DNA from 2 places in the Micromonospora sp. NPDC049580 genome. Region 2 is predicted to be linked to the other one. Evidence: riboswitches for the same ligand, from Rfam matches in the RefSeq annotation. Region 2 holds a riboswitch; the other holds the start of a gene.
What was found. Region 2 has a riboswitch for cobalamin ahead of AB0J68_RS17235 (ribonucleoside-diphosphate reductase subunit alpha). Riboswitches for the same ligand answer to the same signal wherever they lie in the genome.
Positions count from the first base shown of each region.

Region 1: another riboswitch for cobalamin. It lies ahead of cobN (cobaltochelatase subunit CobN); the one in region 2 lies ahead of AB0J68_RS17235 (ribonucleoside-diphosphate reductase subunit alpha).

Region 1 is NZ_JBFAPG010000223.1:552-9,207, forward strand. It holds partial or broken gene AB0J68_RS18565 (ATP-binding protein) at 1-676, opposite strand, end outside; gene cobN (cobaltochelatase subunit CobN) at 673-4,341, opposite strand; cobalamin riboswitch at 4,624-4,753, opposite strand; gene AB0J68_RS18575 (hypothetical protein) at 5,037-5,372, opposite strand; gene helR (RNA polymerase recycling motor ATPase HelR) at 5,635-7,797, shown strand; gene AB0J68_RS18585 (hypothetical protein) at 7,816-8,478, shown strand; partial or broken gene AB0J68_RS18590 (aldo/keto reductase) at 8,546-8,656, opposite strand, start outside.
Region 2 is NZ_JBFAPG010000192.1:759-10,208, reverse strand. It holds gene AB0J68_RS17250 (histidine phosphatase family protein) at 1-494, opposite strand, end outside; gene AB0J68_RS17245 (CbtA family protein) at 491-1,261, opposite strand; gene AB0J68_RS17240 (CbtB domain-containing protein) at 1,252-1,455, opposite strand; cobalamin riboswitch at 1,514-1,588, opposite strand; cobalamin riboswitch at 1,785-2,005, shown strand; gene AB0J68_RS17235 (ribonucleoside-diphosphate reductase subunit alpha) at 2,142-4,532, shown strand; gene AB0J68_RS17230 (ribonucleotide-diphosphate reductase subunit beta) at 4,571-5,566, shown strand; gene AB0J68_RS17225 (family 43 glycosylhydrolase) at 5,713-7,530, opposite strand; gene AB0J68_RS17220 (FadR/GntR family transcriptional regulator) at 7,960-8,730, opposite strand; gene AB0J68_RS17215 (extracellular solute-binding protein) at 8,883-9,450, shown strand, end outside.

The sequences.
Region 1 (8,656 bases), on a different contig from region 2:
CCGCCGGGTCGGCGTCTGCGGCGAGTCGGCGACGCACCACCTCGACCCGGACCTCCGGGTCCCGGCTGGCACCCACCTCGACGGTGAGCCCGAATCGGTCGAGCAGCTGCGGGCGCAGCTCCCCCTCCTCCGGGTTCATGGTGCCGACCAGCAGGAAGCGGGCCGCGTGGCTGGCCGAGACGCCCTCGCGCTCGACGTGGCTGCGGCCCATCGCCGCCGCGTCGAGCAGCAGGTCGACGAGGTGGTCGTGCAGCAGGTTGACCTCGTCGACGTAGAGGACGCCCCGGTGCGCGGCGGCGAGCAGGCCCGGTTCGAAGGCGCGTACCCCCGCACCGAGGGCCTTCTCCAGGTCGAGCGAGCCGACGACCCGGTCCTCGGCGGCGCCGACCGGCAACTCCACGAGGCGGGCCGGACGGGTCTCGGCGGTGGCGTCGGCCGGGTGCGGCCCGTCCGGGCAGCCCGGGTCGGGCTCGGCGGGGTCGCAGCCGAAGCGGCAGCCGGCGACCCGACGCACCGGGGGCAGCAACGCGGCGAGCGCCCGGACGGCGGTGGACTTGGCGGTGCCCTTCTCGCCGCGCACGAGGACCCCGCCGATCGCCGGGGAGACAGCGTTGAGCAGCAGCGCCAACCGCATGTCGGCCATGCCGAGCACCGCGCTGAACGGGTAGGTGATCATGCCCGGTCCTCCAGGTCGCCCTCGCTGGCCAGGTACGTGTCACGGAGTCGGTCCAGGGTGGCCGGCTCGGGTTTGGCCCACAGCCCCCGGTCGGCGGCCTCCAGCAGCCGCTCGGTGATGCCGCGCAGCGCCCACGGGTTGGACTGCTCCAGGAACTCCCGGGTCGTGTCGTCGAAGAGGTACGCGGCGGCCAGGTGCTCGTACATCCAGTCGTCGACCACGCCGGCCGTGGCGTCGTAGCCGAACAGGTAGTCCACGGTGGCCGCCAGCTCGAACGCGCCCTTGTAGCCGTGCCGGCGCATCGCCGCGATCCACTTCGGGTTGACCACCCGGGCGCGGAACACCCGCCGGGTCTCCTCGCCCAGCGTGCGGGTGCGCACGTCGTGCGGCATCGCCGAGTCACCCACGTACGCCTGCGGCGACGATCCGGTGAGGTGGCGGACCATCGCCACCATCCCGCCGTGGTACTGGAAGTAGTCGTCCGAGTCGACGATGTCGTGCTCGCGGGTGTCCTGGTTCTTCACCGCCACCGCGATCCGGGCGAACGAGCGTTCCATGTCGGCGCGCGCCTCCCGCCCGTCCAGGCCCCGGCCGTACGCGTAGCCGCCCCACACCGCGTACACCTCGGCGAGGTCGGCGTCGCTGCGCCAGGTCCGCGCGTCGATCAGCGGCAGCAGGCCCGCGCCGTACGCCCCGGGCTTGGAGCCGAAGATCCGGGCGGTGGCCCGCCGCTCGTCGCCGTGCTCGGCGAGGTCGGCGGCGACGTGCGCCCGCACGTAGTTCTCCTCGTCCGGCTCGTCCAGCGCGGCGACCCGCCGTACGGCGTCGTCGAGCAGCGCCACGACGTGCGGGAACGCGTCGCGGAAGAAGCCGGAGATGCGCACGGTCACGTCGACGCGGGGCCGGCCCAGCTCGGCGGTCGGCACCACCTCGATGCCGGTGACCCGCCGGGACCGGTCGTCCCAGACCGGGCGGCAGCCCAGCAGCGCGAGCACCTCGGCGATGTCGTCGCCCTGGGTGCGCATGGCGCTGGTGCCCCACACGGTCAACCCCACCGAGCGGGGGTACGTGTCGGTGTCGGCGAGGTGCCGGGCCAGCAGCGAGTCCGCGAGGGCCACGCCGACGTCCCAGGCGTTGCGGCTGGGGATGGCCTTCGGGTCGACGGAGTAGAAGTTGCGGCCGGTGGGCAGCACGTTGACCAGGCCCCGGGTGGGTGAACCGGACGGTCCGGGCGGCACGAACCGCCCGTCCAGCGCCCCGAGGGTGTGGGTCAACTCGTCGGTGGTGCGCGCCAGCCGGGGCACCAGTTCGGTGGCCGCGAAGCGCAGCACCGCGACGACGTCCGGGATCGGCTGCCCGGTCACCTCGGCGACCACCGCGTCGACCGCCTGGGCGTCCCAGCCGAGCGTCTCCATCCCGATGACCAACCTCCGGGCGAGCGCCTCGATGAGGTCGACGGCGTCGGCGGCGGTGCCGGCCGGCCCGTCCACCACGTCGGTCAACGCCGTGGGCACCGCCAGTCGTTCGCCCGGTGCCGCCAGCAGTTCCTGCTCGTCGAGGCCGTACGCGGCGGCGAGGGCCTGTCGCAGGCCGGGCAGGGCGTGGTTGCCGCCCCAGATCTGGGGTGCGCGCAGCACCGCGAGGACCAGGTTGACCCGCGGTTCGCCGACGGGCGCGTCGGCGAGGATGTGCAGGCCGTCGCGGATCTGCACGTCCTTGACCTCACAGAGGTACCCGTCGAGGTGCAGCACGAAGTCGTCGAAGTCGTCGGCGTCGGGCATCGCCTCGGCGTGCAGGTCGTGATGCAGCTCGGCGGCGCGCACCAGGTCCCAGATCTGCGCCCGCACGGTCGGCACCTTGGCCGGGTCGAGGGCCTGCACTGTCGCGTACTCGTCGAGCAGTTGCTCCAGCTTGGCCAGGTCGCCGTAGGTCTCGGCGCGGGCCATCGGCGGCACCAGGTGGTCGATCACCACGGCGTGTGCGCGCCGCTTGGCCTGGGTGCCCTCGCCGGGGTCGTTGACGATGAACGGGTAGACCAGCGGCAGGTCACCGAGGACCGCGTCGGGCGCGCAGTCGGCCGCCAGGCCGAGACCCTTGCCGGGCAACCATTCCAGGGTGCCGTGCTTGCCCAGGTGCACCACGGCGTCCGCGCCGAAGCCGCCGTCCGCGACGGGCGCGGCCAGCCAGCGGTACGCGGCCAGGTAGTGGTGGCTCGGCGGCAGGTCCGGGTCGTGGTAGATGGCGATCGGGTTCTCCCCGAAGCCACGCGGCGGCTGGATCAGCAGCACCACGTTGCCGAAGCGCAGCCCGGCGAGCACGAGGTCCCCGCCGTCGGTGTAGAGCTCGCCGGGCGGCTCACCCCAGTGCTCCCGCATCCGCTCACGCAGCTCGGCCGGTACCTGGTCGAACCACCGCCGGTAGGTCTCGCCGGGCACCCGGGCCTCGGCGGCGACCAACTGCTCCGGGGTGAGCCACTCCACGTCGTGCCCACCGGCGGCGATCAGGGCGTGGATCAGCGCGTCGCCGTCGTCGGGCGGCGGCGCGTCCCCCAGGTGGTAGCCCGCCTCGGCCAGTGCGGCGAGCAGCCGGACCGCCGAGACGGGGGTGTCCAGCCCGACGGCGTTGCCGACCCGGGAGTGCTTGGTGGGGTACGAGCTGAGCACGACGGCGACCCGCTTGTCGGCGTTGGGCACGTACCGCAGCCGGGCGTGACGTACCGCGATGCCGGCCACCCGGGCGGCCCGCTCGGGGTCGGCGGCGTAGACCGAGAGGCCGTCCGCGTCGATCCGCTTGAACGAGAACGGCACGGTGACGATCCGTCCGTCGAACTCGGGGATGGCCACCTGCATCGCCGCGTCCAACGGGGACAGCCCGGCGTCGCTGCCGGCCCACTGCTCCCTGGTGCTGGTCAGGCAGAGCGCCTGAATGACGGGCACGTCCAGGGCGGCGAGCGCGCCGACGTCCCACGCGTCCTCGTCGCCGCCCCCGGACGCGTCGGCGGCGACCGCGCCGCCGGCCGCGAGCACGGTGACCAGCAGCGCGTCACAGCGGGCGAACAGCCCGAGCGGGCCCGCGCCCGTGGTCAGGCCCCGCAGCGAGCCACAGAAGATCGGCAGCGGGTTGCCCCCGGCCTCCCGCACGGCCTCGGCCAGGACGTCGACGAAGGCGGTGTTGCCGGCGAGGGCGTGCGCCCGGTAGAAGACGATCCCCACGGTGGGCCGCCGCGGGTCGGTCGGGTGGTCGCCGTGTACGCCGTACGCCGGGGTCGGCGCGGGCGGGGCGAACCCCTCGCCGGTGAGCAGCACCGTGTCGCAGAGGAACCGGGCCAGGTGCCCGAGGTTGTCCGGCCCGCCCTCCACCAGGTACGCCAGCGCCTGGGTGACCACTCCGGACGGCACCGTGGAGATCGCCATCAGCTCCGCGTCGGGCACCGCCTCACCGCCGAGCACGACCGTCGGCACGCCGGTGGCGAGCACCGCGGCGAGGCCGTCCGGCCACGCCTGCCGACCCCCGAGCAGGCGTACGACGGCGAGGTCGACCCCGTCGAGCAGGGCGGGCACCTCGTCGGCCCCCACCCGCGCCGGGTTGGCGAGCCGGTAGTCGGCGTCACTGGCGCGGGCGGCCAGCAGGTCGGTGTCGGCGGTGGAGAGCAGCAGAACGCGCACGGCAGGCTCCGGACGGTAACGTCGGCACGCTCGCGAGAGCGGCCTCGCGACGTGGGATGGGCGCAGGGTTCAGCGGAGGCCGCGATCCGGCCGGCTCAGCGGCCTGCGGCCGGGAGCGACGGGCGGCGCGGTCCGGAACTCAGCGGTGAACGGAGTCGATGCCGATCGCGGCGACGGCACGGCCGCGGTGCGCAAGACGGCAGCAGCCGTCGATGATGGAGACGCCAAGCGTCATCGGGTCCTCCTCGGGTGTCCACGCCCTGGGGTACGTCCCGACGGCCGAAGTATCCTGGCTTCCGGATCGACGCTCTCCCCCGGCCTTCCAACCGCAGACACACGGCCGTGACTCACGAGGGGGGATCGCTCCCCGGTGACAGTGGCGGGACCGCGTCGGATTCGCACCGACTTCCTTCACTGCCGTCAGGCCGCGAATGCTGCCACACCCCTGCGCTGCGGGTCAACGCTGCTCCGGCCCGACGAACGGGCGTGCGTCACCGAGCCTCAACTGTCGACGCGACAGCGGATCACCCGACCTCGATGCCCCGGATCAATGCCCGACATCCTTTGCTCTGCTTCCCTATACGCAACGGGAATGGGGCGTCACTGGCGCTTATTGGTAAGCAGAGCAAAGGATCGGCGGAGCACTCTGGCTCGCGCCGCTGGCCCGGCGGTGGTGGCTTCTGGGCGGAGGAGTCTCAGCGGGCGTGGCGCTCCGGGTGTGCCCGATTCCACACCCGCATCCGCTCCGGGTAGCCGGTGCGGGCCGCCTCGTACAGCGGCACCGCGTGCTTGCGGGCGATGGCGCCCGCCGCGCGGGGTGTGCCGGTGCGGCGGCGGATCCATTCGCCGTCGTGGGCGATCGCCACCACTGTGGTGTCGGTGGCGGTGGTCTCCGGCTCCAGGTAGAACTCCACTCCCCGCCGGCTGGCGACGAACGACTCCAGCGCGGCGAGATCGTCCCGGGTGGCCTCGCGGTCCAGCTTCGTTGGGGTCGCCTCGGTGCCCCGTGACCGCCGGTTGAACCAGCCCATGCCCAGCCCCTCTCCTCGGACGCCACTCCAGTTCAGCACCGATTCCTGGCAATACGCTGCACGCCAGGTGGGAGAAATCTGACTCGGCGGAGCGCGGACGGAACCGCTGGAGCGGGCGTACCGAACGGAAGCCCTGAAAGCGGGGGGCAACACTCCCCGCCATATCCAACATATACCGCATGGGGGGACTTGCGGCAAGGCCCCAGGTGTACCGCAGAATTGCCCGTCCAAGGCCAGGACCTGCGGAAACGGGAGCCAATACATGCACAACTCGTCGGCGGCGGCCAGCGCGTTCGACCTTCCCGACAACCTCGCCGCCAAGGCCGACCCGGCGCTGATCGACCGTGACGAGCAGCACTTCGCCGTCATCGCGGCGAGCCTGGAGCAGTCGATCGCCGAGCTGTCCGACCGCCTCGACGCCGAGCGCCGGGCACCCGCCGGCAAGGGCCGCCAGGCGGTCGTCCGGGACGAGGAGATCCGCCGGCTGACCGCTCGCCTGCGCGCCCTGCGGCGCTTCGGTCTGGACCTGTGCCTCGGGCGCATCGTCAGCGCGGACGGCCCCGAGCCGGTCTACATCGGACGCTTCGGCCTCACCGACGGCAACGGTCGACGGCTGCTGCTCGACTGGCGCTCCCCGGCGGCCGAGCCGTTCTTCGGGGCGACCCACGCCAACCCGATGGGCCTGGCGAGCCGGCGTCGGTACCGCTGGACGCTCGGCCGGATCAGCGACTACTGGGACGAGGTGTTCACCCCGGACGGGTTCGAGGGGCATGCGGCGCTGGACGACCAGTCCGCGTTCATCGCCAGCCTCGGCGGCAACCGGTCGGCCCGGATGCGCGACGTGCTCGGCACCATCCAGGCCGACCAGGACGCCATCATCCGGGCCGGATCGCGCGGCGCTCTCGTCGTCGACGGCGGTCCGGGCACGGGCAAGACCGTCGTGGCCCTGCACCGCACCGCGTACCTGCTCTACTCCGATCCCCGCCTCGGGCACCGGCGCGGCGGGGTGCTGTTCGTCGGGCCGCACGAGCCCTACCTGGCGTACGTCGCCGACGTTCTGCCCAGCCTCGGCGAGGAGGACGTGCAGACCTGCACCCTGCGCGACCTCGTACCCCAGGGCGCCGCGGCGACGGTCGAGGCCGATCCGGACGTGGCCCGCCTGAAGTCCTCGGCGGACCTGGTCCGGGCGATCGAGGCGGCCGTGCGGTTCTACGAGGAGCCGCCGACCACGGCGATGACGGTCACGGCCGGCGACGCCGACGTGCGGCTGAGCGCGGACGACTGGGCCCAGGCGTTCGAGGCGCCCGGACCCGGCACCCCGCACAACGAGGCGCGGGACGAGATCTGGGAGGAGCTGCTGGCGATCCTGCTCGGGAGGTACGACGGCGACGAGTCGGACGACCTGGTACGCGGCTCGCTGCTGCGCAACCGGGACCTGCGTACGGCGTTCAACCGCGCCTGGCCGCTGCTCGAAGCGACCGACATCGTCGCCGACCTGTGGTCGGTGCCCGCCTATCTGCGCCGGTGCGCCCCCTGGCTCGGCCCCGAGGACATCCGCCGGCTCCAACGCGTCGACGCCCGCGCCTGGACGGTGTCCGACCTGCCGCTGCTGGACGCGGCACGGCAGCGGCTCGGCGACCCGGAGGCGTCCCGGCGTACGCGCCGCCACGAGGCCGCCATCGCCGCCGAACGCGCGCGCATGGCGACGGTCGTCGACGAGCTGATCGAGGCCCACGCGTACGACGACGGTGAGGGTGTGCTGTCGAGCCTGCGCCAACTGGACCTGCAGGACGCGCTGGTCGACGAGGCCGTACTCCCCAGCGCCGACGCGGATCTGCTGGCCGGCCCGTTCGCGCACATCGTCGTGGACGAGGCGCAGGAGCTGACCGACGCGCAGTGGCAGATGCTGCTGTCGCGCTGCCCGGCGCGCAGCTTCACCATCGTCGGGGACCGCGCCCAGGCCCGGCACGGGTTCACGGAGTCGTGGCCGGAACGACTGAGGCGCATCGGCCTCGACCGGGTCACCCTGACCTCGCTGAGCATCAACTACCGGACGCCACGGGAGGTCATGGAGCAGGCCGAGCCGGTCATCCGCGCCGTGCTCCCGGACGCGAACGTGCCGACCTCGATCCGCGGCAACGGGATTCCGGTGATCCACGGGTCGGTGCGCGAGCTGGACGCGATCGTCGACGGCTGGCTCGCGGAGCAGGCCGACGGGATCGCCTGCGTCATCGGCGAGCCCACGTTCCGGCCGGCGACGAATCGCGTCCGGTCGCTGAGCCCGGAACTGTCCAAGGGGCTGGAGTTCGACCTGGTCGTCCTCGTCGACCCGGAGACGTTCGGCGAGGGCATCCAGGGTGCGGTCGACCGGTACGTCGCGATGACCCGCGCGACCCAGAGGCTCGTCGTCCTCACCGGGTCCTGACCTCGTAGGCTGCCGGGCGTGTCGACGGACGTGCGGGAGGCGGCGGCGCACAACAACGCGCAATGGTGCGACGCCGTGTGCGCCAGCCACGGGCTGGCCGGCCGGATCGACGCCGAGGCGTGGTCGGTGCCCCGCCGCTCCCCACCCTGGTATCCGGACGCGGTCACCCTGCGCCCCGACGTCGACCCCGAGGCGCTGCTGGCGCGGATCGACGTCGGGCCCGGCGCATCGGTGAAGGACAGCTTCGCCGACCTCGACCTCTCGGCGTACGGGTTCCGGGTGCTCTTCGACGCGCAGTGGATCCACCGCCCGTCGACCGACCCGCCGGCCGGCCCGCCGCTCACGCCGGTCACCACTCCGGAAGGGCTGGCGGCCTGGGCGAGCGCGCACGGCGGCGGGGAACTGTTTCGCCCGGCGCTGCTGGCCGACCCGCGCATCCGGGTGCTGGCCCGCCACGACGAGCGGGGCGCTGTCGTCGGCGGGGCGGTAATCAGCGGCGACGACCCGGCCGGCGTCTCCAACCTGTTCACCCACAGCGACGACCCGGACGAGATCTGGCATGCGATTCCCGCCACCCTGCCCGGCGTACCCCTGATCGGCTACGAGACCACCCCCGACCTGCCACCCGCCCGCCGAGCCGGCTTCCTCCCTGCGGGCCCCCTCCGGGTCTGGCTCCGGTGATCATGAAGTTATCGGCGCGACACGCCGGCATCGATGGCAATAACTTCATGATCACCGGGGGCGGGGGTCAGGGGAGGCGGTTCAGGTCCTCGGGGGTCAGGCGTAGCGCGGCGGCGGCGATGTTCTCCCGCAGGTGGGCCGGGTCTCCGGTGCCGGGGATCGCGAGGACGTGCGGGCC
Region 2 (9,450 bases):
GCCAGCGGCAGTCCCAGGGCGTGCACGACCGCGACCCGGATCACGAGCGGATGGGTGACGGCCGTGACCCGTCGGCCGAGGCCGCGCTGTTGGTCCAGCCAGCGGCCGACGCGCTCGCGTAGGGCGGCGACGGACTCGCCCCCGTGCGGCGCGGCGTCCGGGGTGGACAGCCACTCGTGCAGCGCGTCGGGCTGCGCGGCGCCGATCTCCTCCAGCGACCGGCCGGTCCAGTCGCCGTAGTCGCAGTCGGCCAGCGCCGTCTCCACAGCGGGCGCGAGACCGAGGGCGTACGCGGTCTGGACGGCCGCCGCCGCGGGGCTGGACAGGCAGGCGTCCGTGTCGCCCGATGATGCCCGTCGGCCCAGCACGGTGGGGGATAGGGCGAGGGCGGCGCTGCGGCCACCCTCGTCCAGTGTGTCGTCCCCGCCGAACCGGGCCCGCCGCAGGGCGGCGGTGTGACCGTGGGCGACCAGCCGCAGGCTGGTGGCGTTCACCCGGCCAGTCGTGCGTCGGTGACCGCGCGCTGCCGGTGCATCAGGGCGGCGAAGAGCAGGCCGATCCCGGTCCACAGCACCACCTGGGTGCCGAGGGAGGCGAGCCGGAAGCTCCACAGCAGCGTGGCGGGAAAGTCCCCCGGGACCTCCTGGAACGACGGCAACACCACGTAGGCCACGCCGGTGACCAGCAGGAACCCGCCGACCGCCGCGGCGGCGCGCAGCCACACCGGCGCCTGCTCGCCGACCGACCGGTAGCCTAGCGAACCGGACCAGACCGCCACCAGGCCGAGGACCACCAGCAGCAGGTAGGTGACCGTGCGCTGGTTGATGGTGGCCGGGTCGCCGACGGCCGGCGGGTTCGGCGGGTACTTGAGGAACGGCACGATCACCGCGCCGAGCAGCGCGCCGCCGGCCAGCAGCAGGCCGGACCACCCGTCGTCAACCGTGCGCCGCCGCCGGTTCAGCAGGACGTACGCGGTGGCCAGCAGGCCACCCATCGCGGCCCCGAACAGGGCGGTGGCCAGGAACAGCCCGCCGCGCTGGCCGTTCCTGCTGACCAGAGCGTCCTCGTCGTGCTGGTGCCCCCCGGTGGCGGGTTCGGCGTGTGCCGCCGCCTCCTCGATGGCGATGGCCGCCTCGACGTGGGGTTCGCCGACGACGTAGGCGAACGTTCCGGCGAGCAGGCCGGCCACCAGGCCGGCGAGCAGCCCGCGCAGGAGAACCGTGACGAACGTGGGTGCGGTGCCGGTGCCGCTCAGTGGCACGGGACACCGAGCAGGTGCCGGCCGTCGTGCATCAGCTCGTGCAGGTACGTCCCGCTGCGCGAGACCGCGCCCTGGTCGAAGGCGACGAGATAGGCCAGCAGGGTGAGCACGGCGACGGTGGCCAGGACCGTCCACAGGAGACGGGTCGGGGCAGCGGGGTGCACCAGCGGCTGGCTGGACGTGGAACTGGACATGCGTGCACGAACCTCCTCGGGGATGACGCGTCCCCATCGCAAGGCTGCGGACGACCGAGCGTCCTGGCTCGCGGCCCCCGGGGTCGGGGACCGCTCACAGTGGCGCGACCGCGCCGGATTCTCACCGGCTTCCCTCGCGTCGCCGCAGATAGTGGGTCGACCGTATCGGTGCCGGTTCGGTCGGTCAAGCCGACGGCGGTGTCCGAACGCGACCCCGCCGGATGCTCGCGCGTCTGCCGTCGCAGACGGATCGACGACGGCCGTCAGCGACGACCGCGACACGCCCGGACCCGACATGTGGGGTGTGACAAACCCAGTCGCCCCTATATATGGTGTCGACCGCAGCTGGTTCGGCCACACATTCCAGGATGGTCGAGGCAAGAGGGAACCCGGTGGAATTCCGGGACTGCCCCGCAGCGGTGAGTGGGAACGACAGCCGTCATCAGCACTGGGCCGCCACCTGGCCTGGGAAGCGACGGCCAGTAGGGGACCGGGTTAACCCCGGTCGTGCCCGCGAGTCCGAAGACCTGCCAGCGCGCCGCGTACCCGCATCCGGGTGGGCGGTGGTCCGAGGCCGCGTGGGACGGCCGACGCCTTTCGGATCCGCGCCGCCGGCGTGGCGTCCGCCGGTGTCGGTCTCCTCGTGCCGAGGGCCATCAGGTCCTCAAGCTCGCGAGGAGTGAGTGGTGACAGTTACCGAGGTAGCCGCGGCCGGCGGCGAGACGGCCCTCCGGGGTACGCCGGGGCAGGTCCGCGAACGCGGCGGCGCCAGCGAGCCGGTGGACGTGCGCAGGCTCGTCGCCGAGGTCGAGCGCTGGGCCGACGACCTGCCCGACGTCGACCCGCTGCGGGTGGCGACCCGCACGATCAGCGGCCTGTACGACGGCGCGACGACAGCCGAGCTGGACCGGCTGACCATCCAGACCGCTGCCGAGATGATCGGTACGGAGCCGCAGTACTCGCGCCTCGCCGCCCGGCTGCTGGCCAGCCACATCGACCGGGAGGTACGCCGACAGGGCGTCACCTCGTTCAGCGCGGCGATCCGGACCGGCCACGCGCAGGGGCTGATCGGAGACGAGACCGCCGCGTTCGTCGCCGCGCACGGCAGCACGCTCGACGACGCCGTCGACGCCGACGGCGACCGCCGCTTCGAGTACTTCGGGCTGCGTACGGTCTACGACCGGTACCTGCTGCGCCACCCCACCAGCCGGCTGGTGCTGGAGAGCCCGCAGTACTGGCTGCTGCGGGTGGCCTGCGGCCTGTCCCGTACGCCGGACGAGGCGGTCGACTTCTACCGGCTGATGTCCAGCCTGGCCTACCTGCCCAGCTCACCCACGCTGTTCAACTCCGGCACCCGGCACACGCAGATGTCCTCGTGCTACCTCGTCGACTCGCCGCGCGACGAGTTGGACTCGATCTACCAGCGCTACGCCCAGGTCGCGAACCTGTCCAAGTTCGCCGGTGGCATCGGCATCGCGTACTCCCGGGTCCGGTCCCGGGGCGAGCTGATCCGCGGCACGAACGGGCAGTCCAACGGGATCGTGCCGTGGCTGCGTACGCTCGACGCGAGCGTCGCCGCGGTCAACCAGGGCGGCCGGCGCAAGGGCGCGGCCTGCGTCTACCTGGAGCCGTGGCATCCGGACATCGAGGAGTTCCTGCAACTGCGGGACAACACCGGCGAGGACGCCCGGCGTACCCACAACCTGAACCTCGCCAACTGGATCCCGGACGAGTTCATGCGCCGGGTCGAGGCCGACGAGGTGTGGTCGCTGTTCGACCCGGACGAGGTTCCCGAGCTGCCCGACCTGTGGGGGGAGCGGTTCGACGCCGCGTACCGGGCGGCCGAGGCGCAGGGCCGCTACGTGCGGCAGGTGCCGGCGCGGGAGCTGTACGGAAAGATGATGCGCACCCTGGCCCAGACCGGCAACGGCTGGATGACCTTCAAGGACGCGGCCAACCGGCTGTGCAACCAGACGGCCGAGCCGGGCAACGTGGTGCACCTGTCCAACCTGTGCACCGAGATCATCGAGGTGTCCAGCGACGCCGAGACAGCGGTGTGCAACCTCGGCTCGGTGAACGTCGCCGCCCACCTGACCGGGAGCGGCATCGACTGGCCGCGACTGCGCGCCACGGTCCGGACCGCGGTGACGTTCCTCGACCGGGTCATCGACATCAACTACTACCCGACATCGCAGGCGGCGGCGAGCAACCCCCGTTGGCGGCCGGTCGGGCTCGGGCTGATGGGCCTGCAGGACGTGTTCTTCGCACTGCGGCTGCCGTTCGACTCGCCGGCCGCGCGGAAGCTGTCCACCCGGATCAGCGAGGAGCTGTACCTGACCGCGCTGGAGACCTCCGCCGACCTGGCGCGTGAGTTCGGCGCCCATCCGGCGTACGCCCAGACCCGGGCCGCGCGGGGCCAGCTCCAACCCGACCTGTGGGGTGTCGAGGGTACGCAGACCGCGCGCTGGGCCGCGCTGCGCCAGCGGGTCGGGGAGTACGGGCTGCGCAACTCGCTGCTGGTGGCGGTCGCGCCGACCGCGACCATCGCCTCGATCGCCGGGTGTTACGAGTGCATCGAGCCGCAGGTCTCGAACCTGTTCAAGCGCGAGACCCTGTCCGGGGAGTTCCTCCAGGTCAACACGGCCCTGGTCCGCGAGCTGAAGGCGCGTGGCCTGTGGACCGAGCAGATCCGGTCGGCGATCCGGCGCGCGGAGGGGTCGGTGCAGGACGTCGTGGAACTCCCGGCCGACGTGCGGGAGCTGTTCCGCACCGCGTGGGAGCTGCCGCAGCGGGCGCTGATCGACCTGGCCGCCGCCCGCGCCCCGTTCATCGACCAGTCCCAGTCGCTGAACCTGTTCCTGGCCTCGCCCACCATCGGCAAGCTCTCCTCGATGTACCTGTACGCCTGGAAGACCGGGCTGAAGACCACCTACTACCTGCGCTCCCGTCCCGCCACGCGCATCCAGCAGGCCACCGTCACGCCCGCCGCCGTCGCCCTCGTCACGCCGTCGACGAGTGACGCCGAGGCGCTGGCCTGCTCGCTGGAGAACCCCGAGTCGTGCGAGGCGTGCCAGTGACCGTCTCCGACACCGCCGCTGACGCGAGGACCACGCACATGCTGCTCGACCCCGGGATGGATCTCACTCTCCGCCCGATGCGCTACCCGCACTTCTTCGACCGGTTCCGCGCCGCCATCCGCAACACCTGGACGGTCGAGGAGGTCGACCTGCACGCCGACCTCGCCGATCTGGACAGGCTGTCGCCGGCCGAGCGGCACCTGGTCAGCCGCCTCGTCGCGTTCTTCGCCACCGGCGACACGATCGTCGCCAACAACCTCGTGCTCAACCTGTACCAGCACGTCAACAGCCCGGAAGGCCGCCTCTACCTGTCGCGGCAGCTGTTCGAGGAGGCCGTGCACGTCCAGTTCTACCTCAACCTGCTCGACACGTACGTGCCCGACGAGACCGAGCGGTTCGCCGCCTTCGCCGCCATCGAGAACATCCCCTCGATCCGCCGCAAGGCCGAGTTCTGCTTCCGCTGGATCGACTCGCTGGGGGAGTTGCGCGAGCTGCGGACCCGGGACGACCGGCGCGCGTTCCTGCTCAACCTCATCTGCTTCGCCGCCTGCATCGAGGGATTGTTCTTCTACGGCGCGTTCGCGTACGTCTACTTCCTGCGCTCCCGCGGCCTGCTGCACGGCCTGGCCTCCGGCACCAACTGGGTCTTCCGCGACGAGTCGATGCACATGGCGTTCGCGTTCGACGTGGTGGACACCGTGCGTGCCGAGGAGCCCGACCTGTTCGACGACGATCTCGCCGACCAGGTTCGCCAGATGCTCACCGAGGCCGTCGAGTGCGAGGTCCAGTTCGCCGAGGACCTGGTGGGTCAGGGCGTGCCCGGTCTCACCCGGGCGGACATGCGGGAGTATCTCCAGCACGTCGCCGACCGCCGTCTCGTCCAGCTCGGGATCGCCCCGCACTACGGGTCCGCCAACCCGTTCGCCTTCATGGAGTTGCAGGACGTCCAGGAGCTGTCCAACTTCTTCGAGCGGCGGGTGTCGGCGTACCAGGTGGGAGTGACCGGGACGGTGGCCTTCGACGACGACTTCTAGGACCCCCACCCCACCCCCTCCCCACCCCGTCGACCAGGAAGTTGCTGCTCCCCTATCGGCGTGTCAGGGGCACCAAATTCATGATCAACGTCGGCGGCGGGCGAGGTGGGGATGGGGTGGGGGTGTTCTTGGGGGTGGAGTGACCCTCAGGCGGGGGAGCAGGTCGGAGTGATGGTCGGCGGACTGGTGGTGGCGCTCGTGCTGAGGTAGCCCGCGGTGGTGGACGTTCCCGGCGCGAGCTGCCCGTTGTAGGCGGCGTTCGCGACGGTCACCTGGTTGCCCGTCTGGGTGAGGGTGCCGTTCCAGACCTGTGACACCGTCTGCCCACTGGGGAGGGTGAAGGTGACCCGCCACCCGGCGAGCGACGAGGCCCCGGCGTTGGTGACCGTCAGCCGTCCTTCGAATCCGCCCTGCCACGTGTTGACCACGGTGTTGGTCACCGCGCAGGACTGCCCAGCCGGGACCGTCGGCGTCGGCGTCGGCGTGGGAGTGGGCGTCGGGGTGGGGGTCGGAGTCGGCGTCGGCGTCGGAGTCGGCGTCGCGGTGGGGGTCGGGGTGGGCGTCGTGGTGCCGCCGGCCTGGAACTGCCACCAGTTGAAGTTGAACAGGTTGCCGCTGCCGCCGGTGAAGCGCAGGTACAGGTCCTGGGTCCCGGTCGCGCCGCTGACCGGGCAGGAGACGGTCTGCCAGGTCTGCCACCCGCCGGTGCCCGGCACCGCGCAGCTGCCCACCCGGGTGCCGGTGGGGCTACCGAGGCGCAGTTCGATCGTGCCACCGGACGTGGCCGAGGCGACCCGGGCGGAGAAGGACGTCGCGCCCGTACCGAAGCCCACGCCCTTGACCTTGATGTAGTCCCCGTTCTCGATGAACCCGACGTTCATCCCGCCCTCGCTGGCCGGCTCGGTCTCGATGCCGGAGCCCCAGGCGATGGTCTCGGCCTCCTGCCGCCCGTACGGGTTCAGGGTGCCGATCTGGGGTGCGCCCGTCGTGGTCATGTTGATCGTCGGGATGGTGCCGTTGGTGTTGTAGGTGAACTTCTCCACGGCCACCGAGCGGGTGTAGCCGCCGCCGCCGGGCAACGCTCCGTTGTGGTAGAAGAAGTACGAGCCGCCGTTGAAGTCGATGACTCCGGGGTGGTTGGTGAAGCTCGCGCCCTGGCGGGGCATGACCGTCCCGCGGTAGGTCCAGGGGCCGGTCGGGCCGGTCGCGGTCGAGTAACCGATGAACTCGGAGCAGCACTCCGCCGCGAACACGTTGTAGTAGATACCGTTGCGCTTGTAGACCCACGGGCCCTCTTCGTAGAGCGTCGGCCGGCTCGCGTTCCCCGTCCGGGTGCCGAACCCGGCGGTGGTGAGCGGAATCTTGGTGGCGCTGCCGCTGTAGGAGATCATGTCCGCGTTCAGCCGGACGTACCACAGGTTCGGGTTGCCCCAGTACAGGTACGCCTGGCCGTCGTCGTCGATGAAGACGGTGGGGTCGATCTCGCCGTTGCCCACCAGCGGACGGCCGATGGCGTCCCGGAACGGCCCGGTGGGGCTGTCGGCGACCGCGACGCCGATGGCCATCGAGTTGGTCGCCCGGGCGGTCACCGGCACGTACCAGTAGAACTTGCCGTTGCGGGCGACGACCTGGCCGGCCCACGCGTTGGCGCTCGCCCAGCTGAAGGTGCTGAGGCTCAGGGGCGAGCCGTGGTCGGTCCAGTTGACCATGTCGGCCGACGACCACACCCGCCAGTCCTTCATGGTGAAGTACGTGGAGCCGTCCTCGTCGTGGCCGGTGTAGAGGTAGACCCGTCCGTTGTGCACCAGGGGAGCCGGGTCGGCGGTGTAGATGTGCTGGACGATGGGGTTGTCCGCGTGGGCGGCCGTGGCCGGGGTCAGCGTCGAGATGAGCAGCAGGCTCACGAGCCAGGCGACGCCGCGCCGGAGCCGGTTCTTCGTCCGTGGTGGCGGTGTGGGGTGCATCGGTACCTCCAGGGTGGGTCACGACGGGCGGGCACGGTTCGCCGCTCTCGCTGGCGGGTGCCGCGTGTCGTCGCGGGTCGCTTCGGGACCTCGGTGGTGGCCGTGCCGCGAGAGCGGCAGGAGGGATCGGGGGTCCACCATGGCTCCCGCGCGCGGCGTCCCGCCGTTGTCAACGGCGGTGGTCAACGTCCCTGAGGGAGGCCCGGACACCCAGCAGCGGGCGTTGGTCATGCGCGACTCCATCGACCTCGGCGGATCGAGTGGAGCGGTGAAGCGTGCCCTTCGCCTCTGCGGCCCGAGGGTAGTCTGTTATCGCTAACATTCTCAAGCGATGGATAAATCTGGATTTCCGCGCCGCCGTCGCAGGCCGGTCGGACCGGGGTCGCCAACGTCCGGCGACCGGGTCGTCAGCGCTGCGGCACCGGGTCGTCAGCGCTGCAGCCGCGTCGGGCTGCCCGGCCCGCTGCGCCGGACGAGCCACGCCTCGGTGATGTGCGTGAACATCGCCTGCGCGGCGCCGTCGGGGTCGTGGGCGGCGATGCGCTCGTAGATGCGCCGGTGGCCCTGGTTCGACGCCACGCACATGGCCCGCTCCGGCTGGCCCATGTAGCGCGCGGTGTTGACGACCTGGCTCTCCAGGGACCGGACGACGCCCCGGGCGATGCGGTTGCCCGACGCCTGCATGACCGTGTCGTGGAAGGCGCGGTCGTGCTCCTGGTAGGTGACGTGGTCGTCCACCAGTTCGTCCATCCGGTCCACCAGGGCCCGCAGCCGGTCGACGGTCTCCTCGTCGGCGAGCCGCGCGGCCACGTTGGCCATGTCGGACTCCAGCACCCGCCGGGTGACCACCAGGTCGTCGAGGATCGCCAGGGTGTCGTCCTCGGCGATGGTCGCCGCGAGGACGAGTTCGTCGAGCATGTCCCACGCCGAGGGCGGGGTGACCAGCGTTCCGCTGCCCTGGCGGACCTGCACGAGCCCCTTCTCCTGCAGGATCTTCACCGCTTCCCGGATGACCGTCCGGCTCACCGAGAAGGTCTCGCAGAGCACCGGCTCGGGGGGCAGCGGTGTGCCCGAGGGGTGAACTCCCTGGACGATCCGGGTCACCAGCTCGGCGGTGATCGCCTGAGCCAGGTTGGCCGGGCGACGGGCCCAGGTCGGTGCCGCCGCGCCGTTGACGGTCGACTGGTTCGATGTCGTCACGTTCACCTCCGCGTAGCCGCGGGAGCGGGCCCACGAGTCCGCCCCCAGTGTACGGGCAACCGTTGACGTCAGACGTCATACGAGTTACGTTCTCGTCAATCTTGCATCGACGGCCGGTCCCTCGGCCACTCCCCATATGAAGGTGAGCAACGATGAAGCAACGAGCAGTGTGGTCCGCGGTCCTCGTTGCAGGGCTGGCCCTGACTGGCTGTGGAAGCGCGACAGGTTCGGGTTCATCGTCCGGAGGCTCGGACAAGAAGTTGGTCGTCTGGGACTGGAAGTCCGGCGAGGCCAGCTCCGCGCAGTACGTGGAGAAGGCCAAGGCCGACTTCGCCAAGAAGCACAAGGACGTCAAGGTCGAGTTCGTGGCCCAGCCGTTCGATCAGTACTACACGCTGCTGGGCGCGGCCATCCAGTCGGGCAAGGGGCCGGACGTCATCCTGTTCAACGGTGGCGGTCAGATCCGCGACCGGGTGGACTCGCTCCAGCCGCTCGACGAGTACGTGAGCGAGGACCGGCAGCGGCTGGCCGGCTGGGAGGCGTTCGCCAAGGACGGCAAGACCTACGCCGCTCCGGTGACCCTGCAGGGCCACCCGATCTACTACAACAAGGCGCTCTACGAGCGTGCCGGCCTCGACCCGGCGAAGCCGGCCACGACGTGGCAGGAGTTCATCGCCAACTGCGCCACCATCACCAAGGCCACCGGTGCCAAGTGCTTCG